Regions from separate parts of the Microbispora sp. NPDC004025 genome, predicted to be linked through region 2. Evidence: riboswitches for the same ligand, from Rfam matches in the RefSeq annotation. Region 2 holds a riboswitch; the other holds the start of a gene.

Region 1 (7,689 bases), on a different contig from region 2:
TTGTCACTCTCGACCTCAGAGTGCCAAACAAGTATTTAGCACTCTCCCCCCGAGAGTGCAAGCGGAAGCCACCCTGACCAGCTTGGACGGTATGTCCAGAACGAGTGCAGCAGGTCACGCCGGACCCGGCGGGAGTGAGCGCCCCGACGAGTGGAGCGGGAGACACAGCGGAAGGCCCGGCGCGCGGAACTTCGTGCGCCGGGCCTTCCAAGGTCGATGACGGGATCAGACGGCCCGTACGGCCTCCGCCTGGGGGCCCTTCTGACCCTGCGTGATGTCGAACTCAACCCGCTGACCCTGCTCGAGGGCCTTGTAGCCGTCCATCAGGATTGCCGAGTAATGGACGAACACGTCCTTACCACCGTCTACCGCGATGAAGCCGTAGCCCTTGTCCGCGTTAAACCATTTGACGGTGCCCTGCGCCACTTCCGACTCCTCTTGCTGGGCTGGGGACCACCAAGAAGCCCCCGGTTTTGTCGATCGTCCTCGACCATACCCGTGTCAAGGCGTAGGACAACAGAGTCAATCCGCAAACTACTACTTGGCGTTCGCTCAAAGCGGGATCGAAGAATTTTCACTTTGCTGTTGAATAGTTGAGAGCTACACCATTTGCCATAGCACCGCCCGACTTCTTCGCCATAGAAGTGCATGTCAGGTGCTCGGCGCCGGTGCGGCGGCTCAGCCTCCGGCGACGGCGGGGATGACCGAAATCTGCACCCCGTCCGGCGTGGCGGTGTCCAGACCGTCGGCGAATCGGACATCCTCTTCTCCGACGTAGACGTTGACAAAACGCCGAATCTTACCCGTTTCGTCCAGGATGCGCCCGCCGATGCCGGGGTAGTCCGCGTCCAGCTTCTGCAGAACCTCTCGAAGCGTTCCCCCCTCCCCGCTCACCTCCGCGGCTCCGTTGGTGTACGTCCGGAGAATCGTCGGAATCCGCACGGAAACGCTCATTGTTCGCTCGCTTTCGTTGCTGCCGATGGGCCTGGTGAAACGCTTTCAGTTGGCGAATGCCGCACGGAAGGCGTCGAGAGAAGGACGGATGACGGCGGTGGGGCGGGCGTGCTCGGCCACCGCGTCGAGCGTCTTGAGCCCGTCGCCGGTGTTCAGCACCACGGTCTCGGCGTCGGGGTCGAGGCGCCCCTCGCGCACCAGCTTGCGCAGCACGCCGACCGTGACGCCACCCGCCGTCTCGGCGAAGACGCCCTCGGTCCTGGCCAGCAGGCGGATCGCCTCGACGATCTCCTGGTCGTTCACGTCCTCCACCGCGCCGCCCGTCCGCCGGGCGATGTCGAGCACGTACGGCCCGTCCGCCGGGTTCCCGATCGCCAGCGACTTGGCGATGGTGTCGGGCCGCACCGGCTGCACCACGTCCTGCCCGGCCTTGAACGCCCGGGAGACCGGCGAGCAGCCCTCGGCCTGCGCGCCGAAGATCCGGTACGGCCGATCCTCGACCAGCCCCAGCTTGATCAGCTCGCGGAAGCCCTTGTCGATCTTGGTGAGCTGCGAACCGGAGGCCACCGGGATGATGATCTGGTCGGGCAGGCGCCAGCCGAGCTGCTCGGCGATCTCGTACGCCAGCGTCTTGGAGCCCTCGGCGTAGAAGGGCCGGAGGTTGACGTTGACGAAGCCCCACTTCTCGCCCAGCTCGTCGCCGATGAGCTCCGAGCAGAAGCGGTTGACCTCGTCGTAGTTGCCGTCGATGGCGACCAGACGGCCGCCGTACACCGCGGCCATGACGACCTTGGCCGGCTCCAGGTCGGCGGGGATGAACACGCAGGAGTCCAGTCCGGCCCGGGCGGCGGCCGCGCTCACCGCGCCGGCGAGGTTGCCGGTGGAGGAGCACGACAGGGTGTGGAAGCCGAAGTTGCGCGCGGCCTCCAGCGCGATCGAGACGACCCGGTCCTTGAAGGAGTGGGTGGGGTTGCCGGAGTCGTCCTTGACGTGGAGCGACCGCAGCCCCAGCTCGGCGGCCAGCCTGTCGGCCTTCACGAGCTTGGTCCAGCCGGGCTGGAGGTTGGGCTTGGCCGCCACGTCGGCGGGAACGGGGAGCAGGGAGCGGTACCGCCAGATGTTCGCCGGACCGGACTCGATGTCCTCCCGGCGGATCTCGCCGAATTCGTACGCCACCTCAAGGGGGCCGAAACACTCCGTACAGGCGAAGATCGGGCCGAGTTCATAAAGCGTGCCGCATTCGCGACACGAAAGACCCGTGGCGGGGCCGAACTCGACGGTGTTCGCGGCGGTCTTAGCGGCAGTGCTGGTGTGCGCCATGAAGCGAGGCCTTTCCCTCATCTTCGCTCGCGACCACCCTGGCCGCGAGCCGGAATTGGCACCTGTCCCGGCCGGGCCTCGTGGACACGAGTTCGACACCGGGGAGGTTGCCGGGGCTTCGCAGGGCCGGTCCCTCCACCCCTCTGGATGAGCATGTTCAGTTGTGGAACCTTTCCGAGAAAGGTCCCTAGCACTGTACCCCGGCGTCCTCGGTGTCCGTTCCGATGTCTCACATAACGAGACGATCCGTATCAGCCGTACGCCTCGCCGAGAGCGGCCTGCACGTACTTGCGCGCCTGATGGATCCGGGACTTGACCGTGCCGAGGGGGATCTTCAGCTGGTCGGCGACCTCCGAATAGTCGAGCTGGCAGATGTCGCGCAGCACGAGCGCCTGGGCGAGGTCGGGCCGCTCGGCCTCCAGCGCCTCCATCGCGTCGAGCAGGTCGAGCCGCGACCCGGCGATGACGCTCACCCGCCGGGGATCGGGCCGCTGGTCGGGCAGCTCCTCCGCCTGCTCCGACGAGCGCCGCTTCAGCGAGCGGTAGGTGGTCCTGGCGCAGTTCACGGTCACGATGTGCAACCAGGTGCTGAACTTGGCGCGCCCCTCGAACCTGCCGATGTTGCGTGCCACGGCGAGCAGCGTGTCCTGCGCGGCCTCCTCCGCGTCCTGCCGATACGGTAGAAGCCTCTCGCAGTGCCGCAGCACGTCGGGCTCGATGCGTCGCAGCAGTTCACCGAGCGCGCGATGGTCCCCCTGGGCAGCCGATCGGGCCAGGTCCTCGGTCGTGTCGTCCAGTGCCATGCCGTATCCAGCCCTTCCGCGATCGGTTGACATCCTATTGACGGAGGTCGGCTTTTATTAATCTTCCGGCATGCGCGCCCGCTCTGATCGAGGGACAGCCCAGATGAGCAGCACCGTTCTTATCGCGTCCAACAGGGGCCCGGTGTCCTTCACGCTGTCGGAGGACGGCGGCCTGACCATGCGCAGGGGCGGTGGCGGCCTGGTCTCGGGCCTGTCCGAGGTGGTCAGGGACACCGACGTCCTGTGGGTCTGCGCCGCGCTGTCGGACGGCGACCGGGGCGCGGTGCGCCAGGCGCCCGGCGGCCGGCTCGACCGGGCCTTCGAGACGGGGCCGATCCGCATGCTGGACATCCCGCCCGCGGTCTTCCACCGCGCCTACAACGCCGTGGCCAACTCGACCCTCTGGTTCGTCAACCACCTGCTGTACAACACGCCCTTCTCCCCCGAGTTCGGCACGCGGTTCCGGCGGGAGTGGGAGTCGTACCGCACGTACAACGGGGCCTTCGCACTGGCCCTCGCCGAGGAGGCGGCGCCCCGGGCGCGCGTCATGGTGCAGGACTACCACCTGACGCTGACCCCGGCGATGCTCCGGGTCGACCGCCCCGACCTGCGCATCGGCCACTTCTCGCACACGCCCTGGGCGCCGCCCGAATACTTCGCGCTGCTGCCCGAGGACGTCGCGGCCGAGGTGCTGACCGGCATCCTCGGCGCCGACCACGCGGGGTTCCTCACCGCCCGCTGGGCCCGCTCCTTCATGGACTGCTGCGACGTGCTGCTCGGAGCCCGGGTGGACCACGCCGCCCGTACGGTGACCTACGACGGGCGGACCACCAGGATCGGCGTCCATCCGCTCGGGGTGAACGGGGAGGCGCTGCGGGCGCGGGCGGCCGAGCCGGACGTCGAGTCGCACATGACCGCGATCAAAGACCACGTCGGCGACCGCAAGCTCATCGTGCGCATCGACCGCACCGAGCTGTCCAAGAACATCGTGCGCGGCCTGCGGGCCTACCAGGAGTTCCTGGCCGCCCATCCCGAGTGGCACGGCCGGGTCGTCCACCTGGCGTTCGCCTACCCCTCCCGGCACGACCTGCCCGAGTACCGCGAATACACGGCGGCCGTGCAGCGCTGCGCGAAGGAGATCGAGGACGAGTACGCCACCGAGGACTGGGACCCGCTCATCCTCAACGTCAACGACGACTACCCGCGCTCCCTGGCCGCCTACCGGCTGGCCGACGTCCTGCTCGTCAACCCGATCAGGGACGGCATGAACCTGGTGGCCAAGGAGGGCCCGATCCTGTCGCCCCGGTGCGCGCTGGTGCTGTCGCGCGAGGCGGGCGCGGCGGCCGAGCTGGGGGCCGACTCGCTGCTGGTCAACCCGTACGACGTGTCCGGCACGGCGGCGGCGCTGCACGAGGCGCTGACGCTGCCGGAGCAGGAACGTCTCACGCGCGGCCTGCGGCTGCGGGAGGCCGCCACCGCCCTGCCGCCCCAGCGCTGGTTCGAGGACCAGCTCGCCGCGCTGCTTTGAGCAAGGATTTGTCGTTTTTGCGCTAACCTTGCCTGGTTTTGGAACGCAACATAAAGGTCACCAGGGACGGCCCCACCTGGTTGGTCTACCTGCAGCTCGCCACCTTCGCCACCTACCTGTACGGCCTGTCGGCCGCCGTGCCGCTCCTGCGCGCCGAACTCGGCGTGTCCCAGGCCGTCGCCGGGCTGCACGGCACCGGGATGGCGCTCGGCGGCATCGCCGGCGGGCTGGCCCTGCCCACGCTGACCAGGCGGCTCGGACGCCGCGCCGTCATCTGGGGCGGCCTGGCCGGGATGAACGCCGGGGTGCTCCTCGTCGCGTTCGGACACTCGCTTCCGCTCACGCTCGCCGGTTTCACCCTCGCCGGCGGCTGCGGCTCGACGGCCCTGTACGTGATGATGGCGGTGCTCAGCGACCACCACGGCCCGGCCGGGGCGGCCGTCATCAGCGAGGCCAACGCGGTCGGCGTCACCGCCGGCATCGCCACCACCTACGTCTTCAGCGTGGTGGCCGAGTCGCCGATCGGCTGGCGCCCCTCGCTGTTCGTCCCGGTGGCGGCCACCCTCGTGCTGGCCCTGGTCATGGGCCGGGTGTGGGTGCCGCCCGCGCCCGTCCCGCCGCCGTCGCCCGCGGCCTCTCTCCGGGTCCCGTACGGCTGGCGCTTCCACGTCGCCGGTTTCGTGCTGCTGTGCTGCGTGGCCCTGGAGTTCGCCTTCAACCTGTGGGCCGCCGCGTTGTTCGGCCAGCGGACCGGCCTGTCGCCCGGCGTGGCGGCGACCGGGCTGACCGCGATGCTGGCCGGCATGGCCGCGGGCCGGTTCGGCGGCGCCCGGCTGGCCCTGCGCTTCACTCCGGGAGTGGTGCTGCTGGGCTCGCTCGGGGTGACCCTGGCGGGCTGGACGCTGTTCTGGACCGGGACCTCGGCGCCGGTCTGCTACGCCGGGCTCGCGCTCAGCGGGCTCGGCATCTCGGTCCAGTTCCCCATGGGCCTGACGCGCATGATCGAGGTGTCGGGAGGCCGGCCGGACCAGGCGTCCGGCACGGCCTCGATCTGGGCGGGCGTGGGCTCGGGCAGCGGGCCGTTCGTGCTCGGCGCGCTGGGGGACGGCTTCGGGACGCACACGGCGTTCCTGCTCGCGCCCGCCCTCATCGCGGTGGCCGCGGGCGGAGTCGTGGGCTCCCGGTCGCGGTCCTGAGCCCCGGACCGGTCAGTTCCAGGTCGCGTTCTTGAGGATCGCGGCCAGCTGCGGGTGGTCCCACTGGTCGAGGACCAGCACCTTGGACGAGGGCAGATACCACTCGCGCTGGTTGTAGTGCAGCTTCACCCGCCACTTCTTGTCGACGCAGGTCGCCGCCCACTTGTGGTAGTCCGCCTTGTGGCCGGGCCCGACCTGCCGCAGCCCCTTGTCCGCGAGCTTCCACTCGCCCTTGTACAGCTTGTAGCTCTTCGGGCAGATGCTGACGTCGGTCGCCGGGTCGAATCCGTACTTCGACTTGTAGGACTGGAACGTGTGCCCCCCGATCTTGAGCGCCTTCGGGCCGAGGATCCAGAAACCGTGGCACCCATAGTCGCGGAAACCGTAGTCCTCGGTGCCGAGGGTGGGACACGAGCCGGTGATGACGCGCACCCAGTCCTTGTCGTCCTTGTCCACCTTCCACGACTTGGGGATCGTGAGGGTCAGGCCGCTGCGCAGACGGACCTGCTTGGTGCCGCCGCTCTCGCTCGCGTACGCCGCCGCCGGAACCGCCAGGGACGCCGCGAGCACGGCCAGACCGGCCGCCGCGGCCGAGATCGTCTTTCTGAACATGCCGGAAACACTAGGCGCGGTCACTTGCGGACGACTTGTGGCCCGATAGGCAGGAGATCGCCAAGCGCTCAGCTCCAGGTCGCGTCCTCGAGGATCGCGGCGAGACCCGGGGTCCTCCACTGGTCGACCACCAGGATCCGCGACGTCGGCAGGTACCACTCGCGCTGGTTGAACCGGGCCTTCACCGTGCCGGAGGTCAGGGTCCTGCAGGTGCCCGCCCAGTCGCGGTAGTCGGCCTTGTGCCCCGGCCCGACCTGCCGCAGCCCCTTCTCGGCGAGCGTGGTCCGGCCGATGTAGAGCTTCTTCTTGACCGGGCAGGGCCCGACGTCGGTGGCCGGATAGAACGGGCCGTCCGGCGTGTACGCCTGGAACAGCTCATGGCCCACCTTGATGGCCTTGGGGCCGAGGATCCAGAAGCTGTGGCACCCCGAGTCGCGGAAGCCGTACGTGTCCGTGCCCTTGGTGGGGCACGAGCCGGTGATGACGCGCAGCCAGTCCGCGCGACCGGCGTCGACCCGCCAGGACGAGGGGATCTTGAGGGTCAGGCCCTTGCGCAGGTGCAACGTCTTGGTGGCCGCGCTGTCGCTCGCGTACGCCGCCGTGGGAACCGCCAGGGACGCCGCGAGCACGGCCAGGCCGACCGCCGCGGCCGAGATCGTCTTCCTCATGCCCAGGACGTTACGCCCGGCGGGTTGCAGACGGCTTGCCCATCCTTGCCACGAGGTCGCCGAGAAGTGTCACGACGCCGTCGGGCCCGTCCACCACCACGTCGGCGCGCTCCGCCAGCGCGGTCACCTCCGCGGACCCGCTGCACACGCGTACGCCGGGGATCCCGGCCGTCTCGACCGCGCCGAAGGCGGCGAGGTCCCCCAGGTCGTCTCCGACGAACATGACCGAGCGGGCGCCGCGCTCGGCGAGGAAGGCCGACAGGGCCCGTCCCTTGTCCATCCCGGCGGGCCGCAGCTCCAGCACCATGCGGCCCGGCTCGACCGTCAGCCCGGCCTCCCCGGCCAGCGCCGCGACCGGCCCGCGCAGCGCCTCCAGCGCCCCCGCGGGGTCGGCGCACCGCCGGGTGTGCACGGCGACGGCCCGGTCCTTGTCCTCGATCCACACCCCGTCGAGGCCCGCCGTGAGCTCGGGCAGCCGGGCGCGGACGAGGTCGAGCCCCGGCGGGGGCGGCGGCGCCGTCAGGCGGCCGTCCTCCCAGCGCTCCAGGCCGTAGTGGCCGAGGATCACCAGACCGGGCACGTCGGCGAGGGACGGCCCGCCGGAGACC
Region 2 (7,689 bases):
GGCGGGAGAGCTCGTCCGCATCGTGGAGGGCGAGCCGGTCAACCTCATCGAGACCCTCGCCGAGCGGCTGGCGGCGGCCTGCCTGGCCCACGAGCTGGTCGAGGAGGCGGAGGTCAGCGTGCACAAACCGGCAGCGCCGATCCCGCTGCCGTTCGACGACGTGGTGGTGACGATCAGAAGGGGGCGCGCATGAGGGTCGTGATCGCGCTCGGCAGCAACCTCGGCCGCCGTATCGACAACCTCCAGGGGGCCCTCGACTCGCTGTTCGACGCCCCCGGCCTCACGTTCGTGGCGGTGTCGCCGGTCTACGAGACCGATCCGGTCGGCGGGCCCGAGCAGGGCCCGTACCTGAACGCGGTGGTGGTCGCCGAGAGCATGCTCGACCCCCGCACGCTGCTCGACCGCGCGCAGAGCGTCGAGACCGCCTTCGGCCGCGAGCGCAAGGAGCGGTGGGGTCCGAGGACGCTCGACGTGGACCTCATCGCGGTCGGCAACCTGATGTCCGACGACCCCGAGCTCACGCTCCCGCACCCCCGGGCGCACGAGCGGGCGTTCGTCCTGGTCCCGTGGGCGCAGGCCGATCCGGCGGCGGTGCTGCCCGGTCGCGGCTCGGTCGCGGCCCTGCTGGCCGACACGGACCAGAGCGGAGTGCGGCTGCGCACCGACCTCGTGCTCGAACCCCCGGTCTGATCGACGAGGAGTCCCCGCGTGAAGCCCAGCAATCCCGGCGTGCTCGTCGGTCTGGTGGTCGTGTTCGCCCTGCTCACCTGGGGGCTGCTGCGGCAGTTCTACTCCATGTTGCCGACCCTGCCGTGGACCGCGATCCCCACCACGCTGCTGCTGGCCGTCGGCGAGGCGTACACGGGCTGGCTGACCCGGGCGAGGATCCTGCGCCGCCCCGGCACCAAGCCCGTCGAGCCGCTCGCCGTCGCCCGTCTGACGGCGCTGGCCAAGGCCACGGCGTACGCGGGGGCGGCGTTCGGCGGCGTCTTCGCCGGGTTCGTGCTGCGCGTGCTGGACCTGCTCGACCTGGACAAGCCCCGGCAGGACGCGTTCGTCGGCGGCGGGTCGTTCCTGGCCTGCGTGATCCTGGTCTGCGCGGCGCTGTTCCTCGAACACTGCTGCCGGGTGCCCGGCAAGCCGTCGGGGGAGACCTGATCCCTTACTTGTCGATGTCGCCGACGACGAAGAACATCGAGCCGAGAATCGCGATCATGTCGGCGACCAGGTTGCCCGGCAGCATCTCCCGCAGCACCTGGATGTTGTTGTAGGAGGCGCTGCGCAGCTTGAGTCGCCACGGCGTCTTCTCTCCGCGTGACACGAGGTAGTAGCCGTTCAGGCCGAGCGGGTTCTCCGTCCAGGCGTACGTGTGACCTTCGGGCGCCTTCAGCACCTTCGGCAGCCGCTGGTTGATCGGCCCGGGCGGCAGGTGCCGCAGGCGCTCGACGCAGGCGTCGGCGAGGTCGAGGGAGACCTTGACCTGTTCGAGCAGCACCTGGAACCGAGCCTGGCAGTCCCCGGCGGACCGGGTCACGACCTTCACCGGCAGCTCGCCGTACGCGAGGTAGGGCTCGTCGCGCCGCAGGTCGAAGTCCACGCCGGAGGCCCGCGCGATCGGGCCGCTCACGCCGTACTGCATGATCGTCTCGCGGTCGAGCACGCCGACGCCGCGGGTGCGGGCCAGGAAGATCTCGTTGCCGGCGATCAATTCCTCGATGTCGGGCAGCCGCCGGCGCACGGCCGCGACGGCGGCGGTGACGCGGTCGAGCCAGCCCAGCGGCAGCTCCTCCTTCAGCCCGCCCACCCGGTTGAACATGTAGTGCATGCGTCCGCCGGAGATCTCCTCCATGACGTGCTGCAGGGTCTCCCGCTCGCGGAAGGCGTAGAAGACCGGGGTGATGGCGCCGAGCTCCAGGGGATAGCTGCCGAGGAACATCAGGTGGCTGAGCACGCGGTTGAGCTCGGCCAGCAGCGTCCTGGCCCACACCGCCCTGGGCGGCGGCTGCATGCCGAGCATGCGCTCGACCGCGAGCACCACGCCCAGTTCGTTGGCGAACGCCGACAGCCAGTCGTGCCGGTTGGCCAGCACGATGATCTGCCGGTAGTCGCGCACCTCGAACAGCTTCTCCGCGCCGCGGTGCATGTAGCCGACGATCGGCTCGGCGGCCGTGATGCGCTCGCCGTCGAGGACGAGCCGCAGCCGCAGCACGCCGTGGGTGGACGGGTGCTGCGGGCCGATGTTGAGGATCATGTCCTCGGTGGCCAGCTCCCTCGCCTGCACGGCGTCGGCTCCCGCGCCCAGCCCCACGATGCGTTCGGTGCGCCCGCCCTCCTGCTCGGTCGTCATGCCCTCCATGCTTTCACGCTCATCACGCGCCCGCGAAGACGGCGAAGGCATCAGACGAACTCGACCACCGCCTCACGCCGACGGCAGTAGCCTGCGCCGGCGTCTCCCCTTCCGTGATCGAGCAGGGTGCCAGGAAGCTCCTCGCGGAGGCACGCGGTCAACAACTCGCCGAGGCGCGCAAGCGACTCGGGCTTGGCCAGAAGGACGTCGCGGTCGCCATGGGGCTGAGCGTGGCCCGGGTTTCGCAGATCGAGCACGGAGAGGTCACATCCCTCGATGTCATCGCTCGCTATGTGGAGGCGCTCGGGGCCCGCTTGGACCTGGTCGTCGACTTCGGTGATCGGACCCTGCGTCTGCCTGTCAGCGAGAAGCCGACGGATGCCGCTTGATCGGGGAGTCCTTGGGCGAGGCTCCCAGAACCGACCTGCCGTCTTCAGGCGGCGGCGATCTCGCGAAGGGCCTCGATGAGGCGGTCGACGTGCTCCTCGGTGGTGCCGATGCCGATCGAGGCGCGTACGGCGCTCACCGTGCCGTCGGCGCAGCCGGCGTCGTCCCCGCCGAGGAGGTGGCGGACGAAGGGGTGGGCGCAGAACTTGCCGTCCCTGACGCCGATGCCGTGCTCGGCCGAGAGCGTCTCGGCGACCTCTCGCGCCGTGCGGCCCTCCACGGCGAACGACACGATGCCGACGCGCGGGTGGTCGGGGCCCCACAGGGACAGCTCGCGTACGCCGGGGATCGTGGCGAGCCCGGCGCGCAGGCGGGCGAGCAGCCGCTCCTCCTCCTGGACCAGCGCGATCCAGCCGGTCGTGGCCAGCGCGTCGCAGGCGGCGGCGAGCGCGATCGCGCCGAGCACGTTGGGGGTGCCGGCCTCGTGCCGCGTCTCGGGGTCGTCGCTCCAGTCCACCGTCTCGCCCACCGACCGTACGGCTCCGCCGCCGCGCAGGTACGGATCGGCGTCGGCGAGCCAGTCGGGGCGTCCCACGAGCACCCCGGCGCCGAAGGGGGCGTAGAGCTTGTGCCCGGAGAACGCCACGTAGTCGAGGTCGAGCGCGGCGAGGTTGAGCCCGCGATGGGGGACGAGCTGGGCCGCGTCCACGGCGATGCGCGCGCCGTGCCGGTGGGCGACGTGGGCCAGCCCGGCGATCGGCCACAGCTCGCCCGTGACGTTGGAGGCGGCGGTCACGACGAGCAGGGCCGGGCCCTCGATCGCGGCCAGCGCCTCGTCGGCCGCCCGGATCGCCTCGCCGGGGAAGGCGGGCGGCGCGAGCCGTACGGCGTCGGGCCAGGGCAGCAGCGAGGCGTGGTGCTCGGTGTCGAACACGACGACGGTGGTGCCCTCGGGCAGGCTGCGGGCCAGCAGGTTCATCGCGTCGGTCGTGTTGCGCACGAAGATCAGGGCGTCGCCGGGACGGGCGCCGACGAAGGCCCGCACGGTGTGCCTGGCCTGCTCGTACCGCGCGGTGGTGAGCTGTGAGGCGTAGCCCGCGCCCCGGTGGACGCTGGAGTAGGCCGGTAGCGCCGCCGCGACGGTGGCGCTCACCGGCTCGAGACAGGGCGCGCTCGCCGCGTAGTCGAGGTTCGCGTACGGCACGAGCCTGCCGCCCCTGACGGGCACCTCCAGGCCGGCGCCCACCACAGCCGGTAGGCGTACGGGGGCGGCGTCGGGCTCGGTGACACGGGTGACGGCCTGCTGGACGAAGGTGAGTGCGGACAACGCCAAGCTCCTCGGGGTCTGGGACCCCGGCCATGGCGTCGTACGGCGGAGCCCGCGCTTGCCCGGCACACCTCGTGCCGGACCCGGTCCTCACCCGGGGCACCCCGCCGCGAGCGCGAGGGTTGCCGGCCAGCAAGCCGGGGCTTGACGCTGGCACTCATGACCTGAGCGCACTATAACCCGGCATCCGGGCCCGAAGGCAAGCCCGCTGGTGAGAGCCGCTTTGGCGTTATGGTGTGCATTGTGAAGTTTGATCCTTGGAATCCCGAGTTCGTGGCTCATCCGTACGACGTCTACCGCGACCTGCGGGACAACGAGCCGGTCAGCTTCTTCGAGCCGACCGGGCAGTGGCTGATCGCCCGGCACGCCGACGTGAACGCGCTGCTGCGCGACCGCCGGCTGGGCCGGTCCTACCTGCACGTGGCCGCCCACGAGGAGTTCGGCAGGGAGCCCGAGCCGGACTTCCAGGAGCCGTTCTGGCGGGTGGTCCGGGCCGGCATGCTCGACGTGGAGCCACCGGTGCACACCCGGCTGCGCCGCCTGGTGTCCAAGGCCTTCACGCCCCGGATGGTCGAGTCGCTGCGCCCGCGCGTGCGCAGGATCGCGACCGAGCTGACCGAGGGACTGGTCGAGCGCGGCGGCGGCGACCTGCTGGCCGAGGTCGCCGAGCCGCTGCCGGTCACCGTGATCGCCGAGATGCTGGGCGTGCCCGAGGCCGACCGTCACCTCCTGCGCCCCTGGTCGGCCGACATCTGCGGGATGTACGAGCTGAACCCGTCCCCGGAGGTCCAGCACACGGCCGTACGCGCCGCGACGGAGTTCGCCGAGTACCTGCGCGGGCTGGCGAGGGCTCGCAGGGAGCGGCCGGGCGACGACATGATCTCCGCGCTCGCGCAGGTGGTGGACGACGGCGACCGGCTGACCGAGGACGAGCTGATCGGCACCTGCGTGCTGCTGCTCAACGCCGGGCACGAGGCCACGGTCAACGCCACCGGCAGCGGGTGGTGGGCGCTGTTCCGCAACCCGGGTGAGCTGGAGCGGCTGCGCGCCGACCCCGGCCTGATGCCGGCGGCGGTGGAGGAGCTGCTGCGCTACGACACCCCGGCGCAGATGTTCGAGCGGTGGGTGCTCGAGGACGTCGAGGTCGGCGGTGTGACGATCCCCCGAGGCGTGGAGATCGCGCTGCTGTTCGGCTCGGCGAACCGGGACCCCGAGGTCTTCGCCGACCCGGACCGCCTGGACATCGGCCGGGCGGACAACCCGCACATCTCGTTCGGCGCCGGCATCCACTTCTGCCTCGGCGCGCCACTCGCGCGGGTCGAGATGGCGGAGTCCTTCGGCGCGCTGCTGCGCCTCGCCCCCGGCCTGGAGCTCGCCGAGGAGCCGAGCTGGAAGCCCAGCTACATCATGCGCGGCCTGGAATCACTGAAGGTCACCGTCTGACACGCTGACCGTGTGGTGCGTGACCGTCGTGTCGTAGCCGAGCAGGGCGGCCTGGGCGGCGGGCTCGACGACGGCGGTGGCGGGATCGTCGCCGGCGAAGCGGCGGATCGCGTCCATCGACTCCCACAGCGTCATGACCTGGATGTCCACCCGGCCGTCGGCGTCCCGCCGCAGCAGGTACGCGCCACGGTGCCCGTCCACGCCGCGCAGGGAGGGCAGGACCGACGCGGTGAAATGCCGCTCGTAGCGGTCCGCGCCCTCCCGGGTGGCGCTCGCGCGCCAGATTCTCGCGATCACGGTCGCTCCTCTCGATGTCGTGACTGGCTGAGCCAGCCGAAGCCGCCGAGGCCGGCCGGGTCGATCAGCTCGGCCTCCTGGGAGGCCCGGCCGAGCGTCCGTACGTACCTTGCCGGATCGGCGGACGCGAGCGCCAGCGGCGGGCGGGCGCCGGTGACCCCCAGCTCGCGCAGCGCCTCCCGCTGCGTGGTGAGCGTGGTCGCCTCCGCCCCCGCGCGCTCGCCCGCCGCCGCGCAGGCGTCCAGCGCGACGTGGGCGGTGATGTCGCACGACCCGTCCGGCACGGCGGGCACCGGCGCGCCGTCGCGATATCCGGTGAGCGTGCCGAGCGGGGGCCGCCGTCCGGCCAGGTGGGCGTAGTCCACGGCGACCGCGGTGCCGTGCGCCAGCCGCGCGATCACCGAGGCCCACGCCTCGTCCCGGGGACGGCCAATCTCGGCGCGCTCCCCGGCGAACCGCAGCGGCCACCAGCGCTCCAGCCAGGCCATGTCCTCGGGGGCGGGAGCCGGCCCGGGCCGCTCCTCGCCGGTCGCCGGATCGACGAGCACCAGACGTGGGCCGTCCGGCGTCATCTCGGCGACGTCGAGCGGCACGTTGTCGAGCCACTCGTTGGCGACCACCAGGCCGCCGACGCCGTACGGGACCCGCGGCTCCCAGGCGACGCGGGGATCGAGGTCGCCGGGCCGGGGGGACAGGTCGACGGCGGTGACCCGCAGCCGCTCCGCGAGGTCCGGCGGCGCGGCGGCGAGCACCCGGGCGGCCAGGAGACCGTCGCCGCTGCCCATGTCCACGAGATCGACCGGGTGGGGCCGGCCGAGGGCGGCGTCGACCCGCCGGAGCAGGCGCAGCACCGCCTCGGCGAAGACCGGCGAGGCGTGCACCGATGTCCGGAAATGCCGGTCGGGGCGCTCCCGCAGGTAGAAGCCCCGCTCACCGTAGAGCGCCCGCCGCATGGCCTCCCGCCAGGTGACTTCCACAGGGCTTCACGGTACCGACACGCCGGGGCCGTGACGAAAAGTAGTCACTTTCGTACTTATGGCTCAACATAGGCCTGTGAGAAACGGGACAAAATCGGACCGTTGGGTTAGGACGACCGAGGCGTGCCTGCCCGGCTGAGCCACGCCCGGCAGGGCTTGATCTGGCAGACATGACCTGGAGCCGGGTCGGCGGGAGCGCCGCCGCTACGCTGAACCGAGGGGAGGCGTCATGGACACAAGTGACCGCCCGGCGCGGCTCGCCGTGGGAGTGCTCGGCGCGGGACGGGTCGGCTCCGTGCTCGGAGCCGCGCTCATGCTCGCGGGTCATCGGGTGGTGGCGGCCAGCGGGGTGTCCGACGCGTCGGCGCGACGGGCCGCCGACCGCCTCGGCCTGCAGCTCAGCAGGCCGGACGAGGTGATCGCCAAATCCGAGCTCGTGCTGCTCACCGTGCCGGACGACGTGCTGCCCGGCCTCGTGTCCGGCCTCGCCGCCACCGGCGCCGACCTGCGCGGCAAGCTCCTCGCGCACGCGAGCGGCGCGTACGGCCTGGGCGTGCTGGATCCCGCGGCCGAGGCGGGCGCGCTGCCGCTCGCGCTGCATCCCGTGATGACGTTCACCGGCAGGAGCGACGACCTGACCCGGCTCAACGGCTGCTCGTTCGGCGTCACCGCGCCCGACCTGCTGCGGCCGGTGGCCGAGGCCCTGGTGATCGAGATGGGCGGCGAGCCGGTCTGGATCGCCGACCGGGACCGGCCGCTCTACCACGCCGCCCTGGCCGGCGCCGCGAACCACATGGTGACGCTCGTGGCCGAGTCGCAGGAACTGCTCGCGAAGATCGGCGTGGAGCACCCGGGCCGGATGCTCGCCCCGCTGCTGAGCGCCGCCCTCGACAACGTGCTGCGCCTGGGCA

What was found. A riboswitch is a leader RNA that binds a small molecule or an ion and turns the genes downstream of it on or off. The one in region 2 is predicted to bind S-adenosylmethionine.
Region 1: linked by a shared signal. The riboswitch ahead of thrC (threonine synthase) and the one ahead of ACWEQG_RS19250 (aminotransferase class V-fold PLP-dependent enzyme) in region 2 are both predicted to bind S-adenosylmethionine.

What each region holds. Positions count from the first base shown of each region.
Region 1 covers NZ_JBSGHN010000005.1:424,400-432,088, forward strand. The annotation lists gene ACWEQG_RS17285 (cold-shock protein) at 226-426, opposite strand; gene ACWEQG_RS17290 (MoaD/ThiS family protein) at 679-954, opposite strand; gene thrC (threonine synthase) at 1,000-2,274, opposite strand; SAM riboswitch class I at 2,289-2,428, opposite strand; gene ACWEQG_RS17300 (RNA polymerase sigma factor) at 2,526-3,077, opposite strand; gene ACWEQG_RS17305 (alpha,alpha-trehalose-phosphate synthase (UDP-forming)) at 3,181-4,605, shown strand; gene ACWEQG_RS17310 (MFS transporter) at 4,644-5,801, shown strand; gene ACWEQG_RS17315 (hypothetical protein) at 5,814-6,413, opposite strand; gene ACWEQG_RS17320 (hypothetical protein) at 6,482-7,081, opposite strand; gene otsB (trehalose-phosphatase) at 7,092-7,689, opposite strand, start outside.
Region 2 covers NZ_JBSGHN010000007.1:15,352-23,040, reverse strand. The annotation lists gene folB (dihydroneopterin aldolase) at 1-193, shown strand, start outside; gene folK (2-amino-4-hydroxy-6-hydroxymethyldihydropteridine diphosphokinase) at 190-690, shown strand; gene ACWEQG_RS19265 (DUF3180 domain-containing protein) at 709-1,158, shown strand; gene ACWEQG_RS19260 (NADH-quinone oxidoreductase subunit D) at 1,163-2,347, opposite strand; gene ACWEQG_RS19255 (helix-turn-helix domain-containing protein) at 2,461-2,736, shown strand; gene ACWEQG_RS19250 (aminotransferase class V-fold PLP-dependent enzyme) at 2,781-4,061, opposite strand; SAM riboswitch class IV at 4,111-4,226, opposite strand; gene ACWEQG_RS19245 (cytochrome P450) at 4,305-5,504, shown strand; gene ACWEQG_RS19240 (antibiotic biosynthesis monooxygenase family protein) at 5,484-5,801, opposite strand; gene ACWEQG_RS19235 (SAM-dependent methyltransferase) at 5,798-6,778, opposite strand; gene ACWEQG_RS19230 (Rossmann-like and DUF2520 domain-containing protein) at 7,008-7,689, shown strand, end outside.